DNA from 3 places in the Mesorhizobium sp. WSM4847 genome. Region 1 is predicted to be linked to each of the others. Evidence: predicted binding sites of a transcription regulator. Region 1 holds the regulator's gene; each other region holds the start of a gene.
The links. The regulator LexA, encoded in region 1, represses DNA repair genes until DNA is damaged. The targets are predictions, from matches to a motif close to TGTTCNNNNTGTGTTCNG.
Positions count from the first base shown of each region.

Region 2: a site for LexA is predicted at 2,082-2,099, ahead of AC0L28_RS04810 (ImuA family protein). Genes of this name have one in related genera too.
Region 3: a site for LexA is predicted at 3,928-3,945, ahead of recA (recombinase RecA). Genes of this name have one in related genera too.

Region 1 is NZ_JBVVPY010000005.1:8,609-13,744, reverse strand. Features, by position in the region: gene AC0L28_RS08275 (ComEC/Rec2 family competence protein) at 1-1,665, shown strand, start outside; gene lexA (transcriptional repressor LexA) at 1,659-2,396, opposite strand; gene AC0L28_RS08265 (molybdopterin molybdotransferase MoeA) at 2,501-3,706, opposite strand; gene moaC (cyclic pyranopterin monophosphate synthase MoaC) at 3,706-4,203, opposite strand; gene trpC (indole-3-glycerol phosphate synthase TrpC) at 4,270-5,121, opposite strand; gene trpD (anthranilate phosphoribosyltransferase) at 5,126-5,136, opposite strand, start outside.
Region 2 is NZ_JBVVPY010000003.1:57,663-62,798, forward strand. Features, by position in the region: gene AC0L28_RS04805 (DUF6504 family protein) at 1-1,049, opposite strand, end outside; gene AC0L28_RS04810 (ImuA family protein) at 991-2,058, opposite strand; gene AC0L28_RS04815 (metallopeptidase family protein) at 2,232-2,654, shown strand; gene AC0L28_RS04820 (DUF1737 domain-containing protein) at 2,881-3,087, opposite strand; gene AC0L28_RS04825 (HpcH/HpaI aldolase/citrate lyase family protein) at 3,114-3,992, opposite strand; gene AC0L28_RS04830 (DUF4153 domain-containing protein) at 4,555-5,136, shown strand, end outside.
Region 3 is NZ_JBVVPY010000028.1:59-5,194, reverse strand. Features, by position in the region: gene alaS (alanine--tRNA ligase) at 1-2,420, opposite strand, end outside; gene recA (recombinase RecA) at 2,707-3,804, opposite strand; gene AC0L28_RS29330 (carbohydrate kinase family protein) at 4,081-5,001, shown strand.

The sequences.
Region 1 (5,136 bases):
GGCTTTTTCCTCGGCAGTCCAAAGATCGTCGTCTCCGAAGATGCACCGTTAACCGCACGCCTTTCTTCGTCGATCGAGAAGGCGCGCGAAACCATCGCCGACCATATCAGGGACAGCATCGGTGGTGCCGAGGGGGAGATTGCCGCTGCGCTGATCGTCGGCGTGCGTGCCGGCATCCCCGAAGAGATAAACGAATCGATGCGGCGCACCGGCATCTACCACATCATCTCCATTTCCGGCCTGCACATGGCGCTTGTCGCCGGCACCGTCATGGGATTGCTGCGCGGCGCCTTTGCGCTGTTTCCCGACTTTTCGTCGCGCCGGCCGGTCAAAAAATATGCGGCTGCTGCTGCACTCGTCTCCATCGCTGCTTATCTGATCTTTTCCGGTATCGTGGTCGCGGCTGAACGCAGCTTCATCATGCTGGCGGTAATGCTTGTCGCCGTGCTGTTCGACCGGGCGGCACTCACCATGCGCAACCTGGCGATTTCGGCCATCGCCGTCATCGTCGTGTCGCCGCACGAGGTGGTCGGCGCAAGCTTCCAGATGTCGTTCGCCGCGACTGCGGCTCTCGTGGGCGCCTATGCCGGTTGGTCCGACTATCGTGCCGACAAGGCCAAGGCGCCGCGACAGCGACGGTCACCGGTCGCTTTCGTCACGCGCAAGCTCGTCGCCGGGGCAGGCACCATCGCAATGACCTCCATCATTGCCGGCAGCGCCACCGCGCTCTTCGCCATCTGGCACTTCCAGCGCGTCTCGCCGCTCAGCCTGTTCGCCAATCTGGCCGTCATGCCGATCGTCACGATCGTCATGTTCCTGGCCGTCCTCAGCGCCTTGGCAATGCCTTTCGGCCTCGACGGCCCTTTCCTCTACATGATGGGCAAGGGCCTGACGGCGATGATTGCAATTTCGGGATGGATCTCGGAGCGTTCGCCGGTCGATGCAGTCGGCCTGATTTCGTTGCAATCGGTTCTGCTGGTGACGGTCGCCTTAGTCATCGCCACGATGGCGACGACATGGCTGCGGCTTGCGGCACTTCCCTTTGCGCTCGCCGGCCTGCTGACGATTTCCGAGACGCGCACCCCCGACGTGCTGATCTCGGAGGATGCGCATCTGGTGGCGCTGCCGATCGGCGGCGGCGAACTTGCCGTCAACCGGATGCGTTCGAACGAATTCACCACCGACAACTGGAAACATGCGCTGGTTTCAACAACGATCGTCGAGCCGGAGACATTCGAAAAAGGAGATGTGCGGTTCGACATCGCCGATCCGGCCGACCTGCCGCCGGGAGCGCCTTTCACCTGCACTGCCGGCCTGTGCCTGGCCCGGCATCCGTCCGGCGCGCTCATCGCGCTCGCCGACAACCGCAAAACCGCGCGGCCGGCCTGTGCCTTTGCGGATTTGATCGTCATCGACGATGCCACAGCCTATTACAAACCCTGCCGCAACCCGCTGGTTCTCGTCGTCACCAAACGGCAGCTCGCTCGCATGGGCAGTGCCGCCGTCTTCTTCGATCCGCTATCGGCGAAGACGCGCGCAGAAATCCGTTTTGCCGTCAGACAGCCATACAGGCCTTGGCATGAGCAGCGGCGATTTTCGCGCGAGGCGAGGGGCCTGCCGCCATACCGCAGGGCCGAGAAACCCAAGAAGCCTGCCGTTCAGTAACGCCGGATCAGTCCGACGAGCTTGCCCTGCACCTTGACCCGGTCCGGCCCGAAGATGCGCGTCTCGTAGGCCGGATTGGCGGCTTCCAGTGCGATCGAGGCACCTTTGCGGCGGAATCGTTTCAGCGTCGCTTCCTCCTCGTCGACCAGAGCGACAATGATCTCGCCAGGCTGGGCGGTTTCGGCGTTGCGGATGATGACCGTGTCGCCGTCGAAGATGCCGGCCTCGATCATCGAATCACCCTTGACCTCCAGCGCGTAGTGCGTGCCGCCGGTGATCATGTCCGGTGGCACCGAGATCGAATGCGTCTGGTGCTGGATGGCGTCGATCGGCACACCGGCAGCGATGCGGCCCATCACCGGTATGGAGACGGTGGCAACGACGTCGTCGTCATTGCCGGCAGCACGCATGCGCGAAGGCGCCGGCTTGATCTGGCGTCCGAGGCCGCCCTGCCCAAGGGAGCCTTGAATGACGCTCGGCGAGAATTTGCGCGCCGCATTGAGGCCCGGCGCGATCGAATCGGGCAGGCGCAGCACCTCCAGCGCGCGGGCGCGGTTGGGCAGGCGGCGAATGAAACCGCGTTCCTCCAGCGCCGTGATCAGCCGGTGGATCCCTGATTTGGAGGCGAGGTCGAGCGCTTCCTTCATCTCGTCGAACGAGGGCGGAATGCCGCTTTCCTTCAGCCGTTCGTGGATGAACATCAGCAGTTCATGTTGTTTGCGTGTCAGCATCGCGACCCCCAACAGAATCAGAAAAACAAACCCAGAACAAACACTATCTGTTCCAGTTGTGTTCCGCAACCATTTAAAGTTTAATGAATGTGTTGACGTTTTGTTCAGCGTAGCATCAGCACGCTGCAGGCGGCGCCGGCTGCGGCTGCGGGAGCGAATGGCTCGCGTACGACCAGTCCGTTGGCGTCGGCCAGCATTCTGAGCATCGAGGAATCCTGGATACTGAACGGCGTTGCCTCAAGCGTGCCAGCTTCTTCCTTCACCACCGCGCGTACATAGTCCTGCCTGAGATCGTTAGCCGGCATGGCGGCGCCGAGCCGCGCCAGACGCATGTCCTGGCGGAAGGCGCGGCCGCCGAGCCGCGCCAGCAGCGGCTTCAGAAAGAGCTGCGTGCAGACCAGGCTGGCCACCGGATTGCCAGGCAGGCCGATGCAGCGGATGGCGCCCAGCCGCCCGAACATCAGTGGCTTGCCGGGCCGCATGGCGATTTTCCAGAAATCGAGCGCCATGCCTTCGCCGGTCAGCACGTCATGGACGAGGTCATGGTCCCCGACCGAGGCGCCGCCCAGCGTGACGATGACGTCCGCGCCTGCGTCGACGGCTTTTGTCACCAGCGCGGCGATCGCGTCCTTGCGGTCGGCGGCGATGCCGAGATCGAGTGCGCTGGCGCCGACCGAGCGGGCCGCGGCGGCGACGCCATAGGCATTGGAGGAGATTATCTGGTCGGGGCCAAGGTCGCTGCCCGGCGGCAGCAATTCGTCGCCGGTGGCGATGATGGCGACCAGCGGCCGTTTCACCACGCGGACCTGCTGGTGGTTGGCCGACGCCGCCAGCGACAATGCCGCCGGATCAAACAGGCGGCCTTTCTCCAGCAGCATGTCGCCCTGCGAGAAATCGAGCCCGAGGCGGCGGATGTTGCGGCCTTCAACCGTCGGCGCGGTCACTTCGACCATGCCGCCGCCGAGGTCGCGGACATTCTCCTGGATGACGATGGTGTCGGCGCCTCCGGGAAGCGGCGCGCCGGTGAAGATGCGCACGGCCTGCGCCGCGCCGACTGTTCCGGCAAAGCCTCGTCCGGCCGGCGCCATGCCGATCACCGAAAGTCTCGCGGGCACGGACGCGACATCGTCGGCCCGCACGGCATAGCCGTCCATGGCCGACGCGTTGAATGGCGGCTGGGTGCGGAGCGCCATGAGCGGCTCCGCCAGCACGCGGTCGGCGGCATCCATCAGGGCGACGCTTTCAGCCTGCAAGGGCGCAGCATCCGCAAGCAGGTGCTCGAGCGCCTCGGCGACCGCAAGCAGCGCCATTATTGGCCTGCCCCCTCGGCATCCGCCTTGTAGTCGCCGGATTTGCCGCCGGTCTTTTCCACCAGCCTGATGCCGGAGATGGCCATGCCGCGATCGACCGCCTTGGCCATATCATAGATGGTCAGGCAGGCGACCGAGACGGCGGTCAGCGCTTCCATCTCGACGCCGGTCTTGCCGGTGACGCGGGCCAGCGCCGTGACCTTCAGGCCGGGCAGCGTCGCGTCAGGTTCGATGTCTACCGATATCTTGGTCAACAGCAGCGGATGGCAGAGCGGGATCAGCTCATGCGTCCTCTTGGCCGCCATGATGCCGGCGATGCGCGCCGTACCCAGCACGTCGCCTTTCTTGGCATCGCCGTCGAGAATCATTTTCAGCGTTTCGGGCCGCATCGAGACAAGACCTTCGGCGATTGCCGTGCGGGTCGTCTCCGCCTTGTCGCCGACATCGACCATATTGGCTTCGCCTTCCGCGCCAAGATGGGTGAGGGCGGCCGACATCGTCAGGTCACCCTGGAGCGACGTGCGTCCGTTTGGACGCACAAACTACGCTCTAACGCTTTGTATCTATGCATCATGCTCTCCGAAAATCGATTCCGACTTTCGGGAAGATGCATTGGCGGGCGCCTTGCCCATCAAAAGCAGGTGCGTCGCAGTGGCCACGTCCTGTTGCCGCATCAGGCTCTCGCCGACGAGGAAAGTGCCGATGTCGCTCCGTTCCAGCCTGCGGCAGTCCTGGTGCGAGAAAATACCGCTCTCGCTGACCAGCAGCCGGTCGGCCGGCACCATCGCCGCGAGCCGTTCCGATGTCTCGATGCTGGTTTCGAACGTCCGCAGATTGCGGTTGTTGATGCCGATCAGCCGCGACGACAGTTTCAGCGCGCGTTCCGTCTCGGCCTCGTCATGCACCTCGACCAGCGCATCCATGCCGAGCTCGAACGCCGTCGTCTCGAGTTCCCTGGCCACGGCGTCATCGACGCTCGCCATGATGATCAGGATGGCGTCCGCGCCCCACGCACGGGCCTCGAACACCTGATAGGGCTCGAACAGAAAATCCTTGCGCAAAGCCGGCAATGTCACGGCGCTGCGCGCATTGGTGAGGAATTCAGGCGCCCCTTGGAAAGACGGCGCATCGGTCAGCACCGAGAGGCAGGCAGCCCCACCTTTGGCATAGGCCCTGGCCAGCGCCGGCGGATCGAAATCGGCGCGGATCAGGCCCTTGGACGGGCTCGCCTTCTTGATCTCGGCGATCAGCGCGAAACTGCCGGATTTGCGTTTGGCTTCAAGGGCCGAGAGAAAGCCGCGCGGTGCATCGGTAGCCCTCGCCCGTGCCTTGATTTCGGCAAGCGGCACCCGCGCCTTCGCCGCCGCGATCTCGTCGCGCTTGTAGGCTTCGATCTTGCGCAGGATATCAGACACGGCGCTATCCGTTTG
Region 2 (5,136 bases), on a different contig from region 1:
ACCGGTTTCAAAACCGCGCTGTCACCGAGCCGGGCGCGGATGCGGTCGGCGAAAAGGGCGATGTCGGCGCCGTCATCGCGCGTCTCGCCGGTCAGATCCGCCTGCTGCATGTCGGAGGCCGCGGCCGACAGCACCGAGAGGCGCACGAGATCGAAGCCATAGCCGGCATCGATGTCCTGTTCGAGCGCGGCAAGCCTCTCGTGGAACAATTTCTGGATCAGCAGCGGCTCGCGCAACGGCCGCGAGGTGCCGACGGCGATGCGGCTGACGGCGCCGTCGACGCGGAAAAGCAGCAGCGCCAGCCTTCTTGCGCCCTCGCCGCGGCGCTCGAGGTCCGCCTTCAATGTCGTCGCCAGCATTTTCACCAGCCGCTCTATTTCGTCAGTCAGCATGATGGGTTCTGCGAGATAGCGTTCGACCGAAAGCGGCGCCACCGGCAGGCGCGGCGACACCGCCTCGTCGAGGCGGCCGACTGCCTGGTCGAGGCGCAAAAGCAGCGATCTGCCGAAGCGGCGGGCGAGCGGCGCGCGCGGTGCTGCCATGACGGCGCCCGCCGTGCGCAGGCCGACGCTTTCCAGGCTGGCGCGGATGTCAGGCTCGATGCGCAGCGCCGTCAGCGGCAAGGGTGCGAGAAGCGCCTCCTCCTCGCCACCGGGGACGATGCGATCACCAGAAAACCGCGCTGCCGCCCAGGCTGCACCTGGTGTGGCGGCAAGGCCGGCGCGGACATCGAAACCCTGATGGAAAAAGCGCGACAGGATGTCGTCCAGCATCGCCCGTTCGCCGCCGAAAAGATGGGTGCAGCCGGTGACGTCGAGGAACAGGCCATCGGCTGCGTCGATCGCCACCAGCGGGGTGTAGCGGTCGCACCAGTCGGCGAGGCTTTCGAGCAGGCGGCGGTCGCCCTCGGGATCGGCTTCCACGACGTCGATCGACGGATGCATGGCGCGCGCGTCGGCTATGCCCATGCCGCGCTTCAGATGAAGCGCCTCAGCCCGCTCGTCGAGGGCGGCGATGCGCTGCGCGTTCGCCTGGCGATGGCTGATCACCAGCGGCAGGTGATCCGACGGCCGCGAACGCCAGGACCGCCCCAGACGCTGGCGCAGGATCCTTTCCGCGGCGAGATGCGGAAACCACAGGGACAGGATTCGCTGCCCGTTCTTGCCGTCTTTCCCCGGCCCTTCTTTCCTCGAAACTGCGTTCATCGGGGTTCCACTCCAGTGTGAATTGTCCTGGCAAGGCGGTGCGGCTCTTGCCGATGCTGACGGTGAAGGCGGGACGGCCGATCGAGCCGGCGAGCGGCCCGGCGATCGTCTGGCGTGGTGCCGACGGCGCCGCCGACAGGACGAGGCGGACGGGTGCCGCCGTCGGCTCGGGTTCGCCGGCCTGGCGCAGCAAAAACACCGGCCGGCCGGCGCTCTGTGCCCGGGCGTGCAGCCGCCGCGTCGCGGTGAGGTCCAGCCGCTGCGGACTGCCGCGGATTTCGAGGATGACGGCGGCGAGCGCCGTCATCCGGGCGGCCTCCTCGGCGGTCCACAGCGCATCGAGGAGCCTTGGCGCCTCGGAAAACAGCAATTGCTCCGGCTCGATGCCGAAAAGGCGATGAAGTCCTGTGGCATAGGGGAAGCCGGCCTCGCGGAAGATTTCCGCGGTGCCGATCCACAGGACCGGCAGTCGCGGCCCCTGTTTGAGGATCAGGCTGACGAGCGACAGGGCGAAGCCGGCGACGGCCCCGGCATCGCGGGTCGCGGCGCCATGGATCTCGCTCAGCGCCGCCTTCGGCAGGCCGCCGCCGAGCGCAGTATCGAGATCTTCGGCGCCGGTGCGCAGAAACGCATCGGGCGGCGCCACGGCGAGGCCGCGGCGGACGATTGTCAGATTTTTGGGCGTGACATCAGCTGTTGGATCCTGGGGCGTGACATCAGCTGTTGGATTCCGGGGCGCATCAACGGGGGCTGCGGCCGGCGCCTGCAGGCGCTCGGGCAGCGTTCCCTCGATCTTCGCGATCTGGCGGCGCAGGGCAAAAACAGTCTCCCGCGCCACGGCGCTTGTCGCCATGACGGTCAGCTTCCACTCACAATTGTTCCTGTTATGTTCTAATAGATTCCAGAGGGCGGCCGAAGAGTCAAGCGGAGTCATGGGGAATTTATTCCTGTCAGGGAAAGGCGGCAACCCGGCTAATTGCCGAGTCCGGCGCGAAAGCCTATATGCCGGGATCAGAAGGACAAAGCATGGCCCGCATCTACAAAACCCGTACCTGGCACGACGAGCTTTCGCCGTCGATGGAGGAAATGGAGTTCCTGGCGCTAGAAGCTTACGCCCATCTGCCGGAGGAGTTTCGCAAGCTGACCGGCGAGATCGTCATCCAGATCGCCGAATTCCCGACCGACGAAATCATGGACGACCTGTCGCTGGAAACGCCTTTCGACCTGCTCGGCCTGTTCGAGGGGCGCGGCATCGCCGAGCGCTGGAATCCGCAGACCGGCGAGGGGCCGAACCGCGTCACGCTCTACCGCCGCGCCATCCTCGACTACTGGGCCGAGAACGAGGAGACGCTGGGCGATATCGTCACCCATGTGCTGATCCACGAGATCGGCCACCATTTCGGCCTGTCGGACGATGATATGGAGCGGATCGAAGAGGCGGCCGAGTAAAGGGATCGACGTCTCATTCCTTCGCGGCCCCCCTCTGTCCTGCCGGACATCTCCCCCTCAAGGGGGAGACTGGCAGCTTTGGCCCGCACCGCACACCCTGCAACTCTGAAGATTGGCGAAAGCCGATGCGACATCCGATCTCCCCCCTTGAGGGGGAGATGTCCGGCAGGACAGAGGGGGGTGCTGGCCCGCCGACATCTGGAAGATGTTTATGCTCGATGCGATGTCACCAATCGCTGAGCTTGGTGCCAGGGCCGTATTCCTGGCCCTCGACATCCTTCACCACGGCCTGGCCGCAGCGCATGACCTTGGTCTGCTTGTCGTAGGAATAGGTTGGCGAGCCGAACAGGTGCCAGCCCTTGTTCAGCGCTGCCGTCACCTTGTGGCAGAAGCTGGAATCGTCCGGGCCGGACAGAAAGCGGTAGAGTTTCATTTTTCATTCCTGTGATAAGTTGCCAATCATGCCGCGCTGGCGGCCGCCTTCGCCAGCAGTTTCTCGGCCTGCGCCAGATGCAGCCGCTCGAGCATTTTTCCGTTCAGCGCAATGACTTGCCTGCCGGCATTTTCGGCAAGCGCGAAGGCCTCCTTGACCGCACGCGCCTCGGCCACGGCTTCGGCAGATGGTGCAAAGGCGCGGTTTGCGGCATCGATCTGGGCCGGGTGGATCAGCGATTTGCCGTCGAACCCCATGGCGGCTGCTTCCGTGCATTCGCGCGCAAAAGCGTCCAGATCACGAAAATCGTTGAAGACACCGTCGAGCAGGTCGAGGCCACCGGCGCGTGCTGCGAGCACCATCTGCATCAGCCATGGCGTGAGATAGCGCCGGTCGGGCGTAGCGAGAATGCCGGTGTCCTTGACCAGGTCGTTCGTTCCGGCAACGAAACAGACCAGCCGCGAGGCCGGATCGCGGCCAAGCTCGGCAATCGGGCCGATGTTGAGCAGCGCCTTGGGCGTCTCGATCATCGCCCACAGCTTCACCGCGTCGGGTGAAAAATTGTCGTCGAGGACGTCGCCGGCTTCCAGGACGTCGCGCGGCGTGTCGACCTTGGGCAGCAGGATGGCGTCGGGCTCGCAGCTTGCCGCCGCCAGCAAGTCCTTGGCGCCCCATTCGCTGGAGAGCGGGTTGATGCGCACGACCATTTCGCAGCGCAGGTTTGCGCGGTGAGCGAAAATATCAGCCAGTTTTTCGCGCGCAAAAACCTTGTCGGCCGGGGCGACGGCATCTTCGAGATCGATGATGACGGCATCGCAGGCCAGCGACGAGATCTTGGCCAGCGCCTTGTCGTTCGAGGCCGGGACGTAAAGCACCGAGCGGCGCGGGCGGCAGGGTTCAGTCATGCCTGATCTATGCCTTCTGGAGGCGATCGAAGCAAGCACACAGGGCAATCGCTTCGGGCAGTCATAGCTTGCATTGGACGCAAGCCAATCATCGAAGTTGGCGCCGCCCCTCATCGCCCTGCCAGCCCCTTCTCCCCGTATAGGGACGGGGAGAAGGGGCTGGCGCAGCCTCGAAGCCATTCTTGCAACGCTGGTGATTGGCGAAACCGGCGATGAGAGCACCCCTCTCCCCGTCACTATACGGGGAGAGGATGCTGACAGGCAGGTGAGGGGCAGCGCAAGCCCCCGGAAGGGGTGACGGGGCGGATTCAAAGCTGAAGTGATTCCTGACCCTGCACAAAAACTGCACAACATTGCGGAAAATCTCCTCGGACCCGCCTCGCTGCCTGCATTTCGGCCGGCGAAAAGGGCGCATGCAAGAGCGCGAAAAGCCCCGTTGGTCCCTGCCCCTCCGCGATGACGATTGCTGGCTCATCGATCCGCCGCGTTCGGCGACTCTCTTTCCCTTCATCCGCAAATCTCCGCCCCCCGGCCGGATCAAAGCCGCTGAGAAAACCCGATCATGACATCGCTGCTTACCGCCGCGCCGGGCACTTGCGCGCGCTTCGGCGTTGCCGTCCTGCTTGCCGCGCTGGCCGATTTCTTCTTCTATGGGCAGCCGGTCGGCATCACGCTCTTCCTGTTCGGCATGACGCTGGCCGCCGCGGCCGCGGCGCTCCAGCCGTCGGCGCTCGGCGCCGGCCGGGCCTGGTTCAAACCCGTTGCCCTGCTTGTCGGGCTACTGCCGTTCCTTGAAAATGTCAGCGCGCTGTCCGTCGCGATCGGGCTTGCGGCGCTGGCCGTCTTTACGCTTTCGCTGGTCGGGCGGCTGCGGCGCGGATTTGCCCGCATTGCCGGCCAGGTCGCGCTGTTTCTGCTCGCAGCGCCGTTTCGGTTCGTCCACGATTTCGTCCGCTGGCGCAAGGCGGCGCGGCGGCTTGGCCGGCGGCGCATCGGCTTCGCGGCGATCGCCGTCTGGATCATGCCGCTGACCCTGGGCGCAGTGTTTCTGGCGCTGTTCGGCGCCGCCAATCCGGTTATCGAATACTGGCTGTCGCTGATCGATCTCCACGCACTGCTCGACCTCATCCAGCTGCCGCGGCTG
Region 3 (5,136 bases), on a different contig from region 1:
TTCTTGCCGGCATCGGCCAACGGCTTCAAATCCTTCGGCGCGACACCCGATACCGCCTTGCCGAGGAAGCCGACACCGGCAATGGTCTCGTTCTCGGCAGGCACGCCGGCTGGCGAGCGGTCGCCCAGCGCCAGTTTCTTGCGCGCTTCGGTCAGTTCTTTCTCGAGCTTCTTGCGCTCGTCCAACAGCGCTTCGACGCGCGCCGGCACGTCGGCCGGCGAGATCTTCAACGCCGCCGCAGTGGCCTTCAGCCGTTTGTCCTGCTCGTCGAGATGCTTTCTGGCCGCCTCTCCGGTCAGCGCCTCGATGCGGCGCACGCCGGCGGCGACGGCGCTGTCCGACACGATGCGCACCAGACCGATATCGCCGGTCGCCCTGACATGGGTGCCGCCGCATAGCTCGACCGAATAGGGCCGGTTGGCCTTGGCGCCATGCAAGCCCGTGCCCATCGAAACGACGCGCACCTCATCGCCATACTTTTCGCCGAACAGCGCCATGGCGCCTTCGGCAATGGCATCGTCGACCGACATCAGCCGCGTGGTGACCGGGCTGTTCTGGACGACGATCTCGTTCGCCATCCGCTCGACCACTTCGATCTCGTCAGGCGAGATCGGCTTGTTGTGCGAAATGTCGAAGCGCAGACGCTCGGGCGCGACCAGTGAGCCCTTCTGCGCGACATGGGTGCCTAGCACCTCGCGCAGCGCTTCGTGGATCAGATGCGTCGCGGAATGGTTCGCGCGCAGCCTGGAGCGGCGCGCATGGTCGACCTTCAGCTCGACGGTCGCGCCCGTGTCGACCGTGCCGTCGGCCACCTTGCCGAGATGCACGAAAAGCCCGTCGGCCTTCTTCTGCGTATCGGAGATCTCGATTGAGAACCCTTCGCCTGAAATGACGCCGGTATCACCCACCTGGCCGCCGGATTCGCCATAGAACGGCGTCTGGTTGACGACTACGGCAACCGCCTCGCCGTTGGCGGCGCTGTCGACGATCTTGCCGTCCCTGACCAGCGCCTGGATGAGGCCTTCCGCCTGCTCGGTCTCGTAGCCGAGGAACTCGGTGGCGCCATGCTTCTCGCGCACCGGGAACCACACTGTTTCGGTCGCCGCCTCGCCGGAACCAGCCCAGCTCTTGCGCGCCTCGGCCTTCTGCTGCTCCATCGCATTGGTGAAGCCGGCAAGATCGACCGAGATGTTGCGCTGACGGAGCGCGTCCTGCGTCAGATCGAGCGGAAAGCCATAGGTGTCGTAGAGCTTGAAGGCGGTCTCGCCATCCAGCATGTCGCCGGCACCCAGCTTTTCCGTCGCTTCCGAAAGCAGGCCCAAGCCGCGCACCAGCGTCTTGCGGAAACGGGTTTCTTCAAGCTTCAGCGTCTCGGTGATCATCTGTTCGCCGCGCACCAGTTCCGGATAGGCCTGGCCCATCTCGCGCACCAGCGCCGGCACCAGCCGCCACATCAGCGGATCACCGGCGCCCAAAAGCTGCCCATGGCGCATGGCGCGGCGCATGATGCGACGCAGCACGTAGCCGCGGCCCTCATTGGACGGCAGCACGCCGTCGGCCACCAGAAAGCAGGACGAACGCAAATGGTCGGCGATGACGCGGAACGATCCGACGGTGTCGGCATCCGGACCGCGGCCGAGCGCGGATGACGCGGCCTCGATCAGGTGACGGAACAGGTCGGTCTCGAAGACGCTCTCGACCCCTTGCAGAATGGAGGCCATGCGCTCCAGGCCCATGCCGGTGTCGATCGACGGGCGCGGCAGGTCGATGCGCTCATCCTTCGTCACCTGTTCATACTGCATGAACACCAGGTTCCAGAATTCGAGGAAACGGTCGCCATCCTCCTCGGGGCTGCCGGGAGGGCCGCCCCAGATGTGCTCGCCACGGTCGATGAAGATCTCCGAGCACGGACCGCAAGGTCCGGTGTCGCCCATCGCCCAGAAATTGTCCGAGGTCGGAATGCGGATGATACGATCGTCGGAAAAGCCGGCGATCTTCTTCCAGTAGCCGGCAGCCTCGTCGTCGGTGTGATAGACCGTGACCAGCAGCTTGTCCTTCTTCAGCCCGAACTCCCTGGTGATCAGGTCCCAGGCAAGCTCGATGGCGCGCTCCTTGAAATAGTCGCCGAACGAGAAATTACCGAGCATCTCGAAGAAGGTCAGGTGGCGCGCGGTGTAGCCGACATTGTCGAGGTCGTTGTGCTTGCCGCCGGCGCGAACACTCTTCTGAGCCGTCGTGGCACGCGAGTAGGGTCGCTTTTCCAGGCCGGTGAAAACGTTCTTGAACTGCACCATGCCGGCATTGGTGAACATCAGTGTCGGGTCGTTGCGCGGCACCAGCGGGCTCGACGCGACGACCTCGTGACCCTCCTTGCGGAAATAGTCGAGGAATGTCGACCGGATCTCGTTCACGCCACTCATGAATACTGCCTTTTAGCTTTTAGAGAGAGCCGCCGGCGCGGCCGACGGCAAATGGACATGGCCTTTTAGCCGCCGCGTTGCACCCTGTCCAGAAACACGGAATTGGGCCAATTTGCGGGGCTTGCCGGTCATCTCGTTGCCGGCCTGCCGGTCATCTCGGCGCCACCGCTGAAACGCAAACCGCCGGCGCTATGCCGGCGGTTCGAACGCAACAATACAGGACTCGATTACACAGGCTGGAGCTGATGCGCGGGAATCATGGCCAAACTCCGGCCACTGCCGAAGCCTACATGGCGCCGGCTTCGTCCTCGAAACCATCGTCTCCGCCTTCGGAACCACCATTCTCGAGGAACTTTTCCGCAATCAGCCCGGCATTCTGCCGTAGTGCCAATTCGATTTCGCGCGCCGTATCGGGATTGTCGCGCAGGAACAGTTTTGCATTCTCGCGGCCCTGGCCGAGACGCTGCGAATTGTAGGAGAACCAGGCGCCCGACTTTTCGACCACGCCGGCCTTGACGCCGAGGTCAACCAGCTCGCCGGTCTTGGACACGCCCTCGCCATACATGATATCGAACTCGACCACCTTGAAGGGCGGCGCCAGCTTGTTCTTGACCACTTTGACGCGGGTCTGGTTGCCGACGACCTCGTCGCGGTCCTTGACCGAGCCGATGCGGCGAATGTCGAGGCGCACCGAAGCGTAGAATTTCAGCGCGTTGCCGCCGGTCGTGGTCTCGGGCGAACCGAACATGACGCCGATCTTCATGCGGATCTGGTTGATGAAGATGACCATGGTGTTGGAGCGCGAGATCGAGGCGGTCAGCTTGCGCAGCGCCTGGCTCATCAGGCGGGCCTGCAGGCCGGGCAGCGAATCGCCCATCTCGCCTTCGATTTCGGCGCGCGGCGTCAGCGCCGCGACCGAATCGACCACCAGCACGTCGATGGCGCCGGAACGCACCAGCGTGTCGCAGATCTCCAGCGCCTGCTCGCCGGTATCGGGCTGCGAGATCAAGAGGTTTTCGAGGTCGACGCCGAGCTTACGGGCATAGACCGGGTCGAGCGCGTGCTCGGCATCGACGAAGGCGCAGATGCCGCCCTTCTTCTGGGCCTCCGCCACAGTGTGCAGCGCCAGCGTCGTCTTGCCCGAGCTTTCCGGCCCGTAGATCTCGATGATGCGGCCGCGCGGCAGGCCGCCGACGCCGAGCGCGATGTCGAGGCCAAGCGAACCGGTCGGCACCGTTTCGATCTCGACGACCTGCTCGTTTGCGCCGAGCCGCATGATCGAGCCCTTGCCGAAGGCACGCTCGATTTGCGACAGCGCCGCATCCAGAGCCTTTGATTTGTCCACCGTTTTGTCCTCTACAAGCCGCAAAGAATTCTGAGCCATGATACATCACCCCTTGGTCGTCAATGAAGGCCGGACAATCCGTAATCCCTATCAATTTGTACCTTTTTTGTTCTCGATTGGCAAGGGGATACAACCGATTGAAAAACCAACAATATCCGGATTTGTTCTTTTTTTGTTTCGTATTTTCACCCGGGATGCATCCCGGCTTCACCCGCAGGATTCTGCTAGGCATCTTCCGAATCGCGCCTCCGGTTGCCGGGTTCCGCCGGACAACCTAGTCTCCACCCGGCAGCAGCAAAGGTCATCTCACTGGGCATGATGAAGTCGCCGACGATCCTGGCAGTAGGCGGCGCCTATATCGAGCGGCGCGGCCAGGTTTCGGGCGCCTTCGTGCCGGCGGCGTCGAACCCCGGCACGATGCGCGAGGAAGTCGGCGGCGCCGTCTTCAATGCGCTGCGCTGCGCCGTGCGCCGCGGCGTCTCCGGGTCGCTGCTTTCGGTACGGGGCGGCGATGTTCTGGCCGATACGCTTTCACGCGCCATTGCTGCAGCCGGCATTGCCGATCTGTCCGTGGTGTTCCTCGATCGCACGACACCGAGCAACACAGTGCTGATCGACGGCGACGGCGCGCTGATCGCCGGCCTCGCCGACATGGCGCTCTACGACCTGGCACTTGCCAAGCAGATCCGCCGTGCCAAGGTGCGCGAGGCAATCAGCACCGCTGATGCAGTCCTTTGCGACGCAAACCTGCCGTCGGCGGCGCTCGAGCGGCTGGTAGCGCTTGCAGCCGACAAGCCCGTGTTTGCACTTGCCGTTTCGCCCAGCAAGGCGGCGCGGCTGACGCTGGTGCTTGAGTTTCTGGCGATGGCCTTCATGAACCGGCACGAGGCCGGCGCGCTTACCGGCGCCGACGTCGATGCCGACGAGCGTGGCATTGTCGACGGCCTAAGACGCGCCGGCCTGAAAAGCGGCGTGGTCACCGCTGGTGACGGTCCGGTGCTGGGTTTCGACGCGGCCGGCGCCTTCTCGATCCTGGCACCGAAAAAAGTCACGGTCGGCGCCGCCGATGCGCTGGCGGGCGCGACGATGGCCGCCCTGCTGCGCGGCCTGACGCTGGGCGCAGCGCTGCGCGAAGGCGTTGCCGCAGCAATGCTCGCCGTCGAGAGCGCCACCTTCACGAGCGCTATCTTTGCCGAGGCGCTGGCATTCGTGCCCGAGGCGCGCGACCTGGCATGAAATCCTGGATGTTGGCGCCGCCCCTCAACCCCCTGCCGGGACCTTCTCCCCGTGAAGGACGGGGAGAAGGGGCTTGGCCGCGACGCCGGCGCCCCCCCCCCCCCGCGGGGAGGGGGGGGGGGGGGGGGGCGCCCC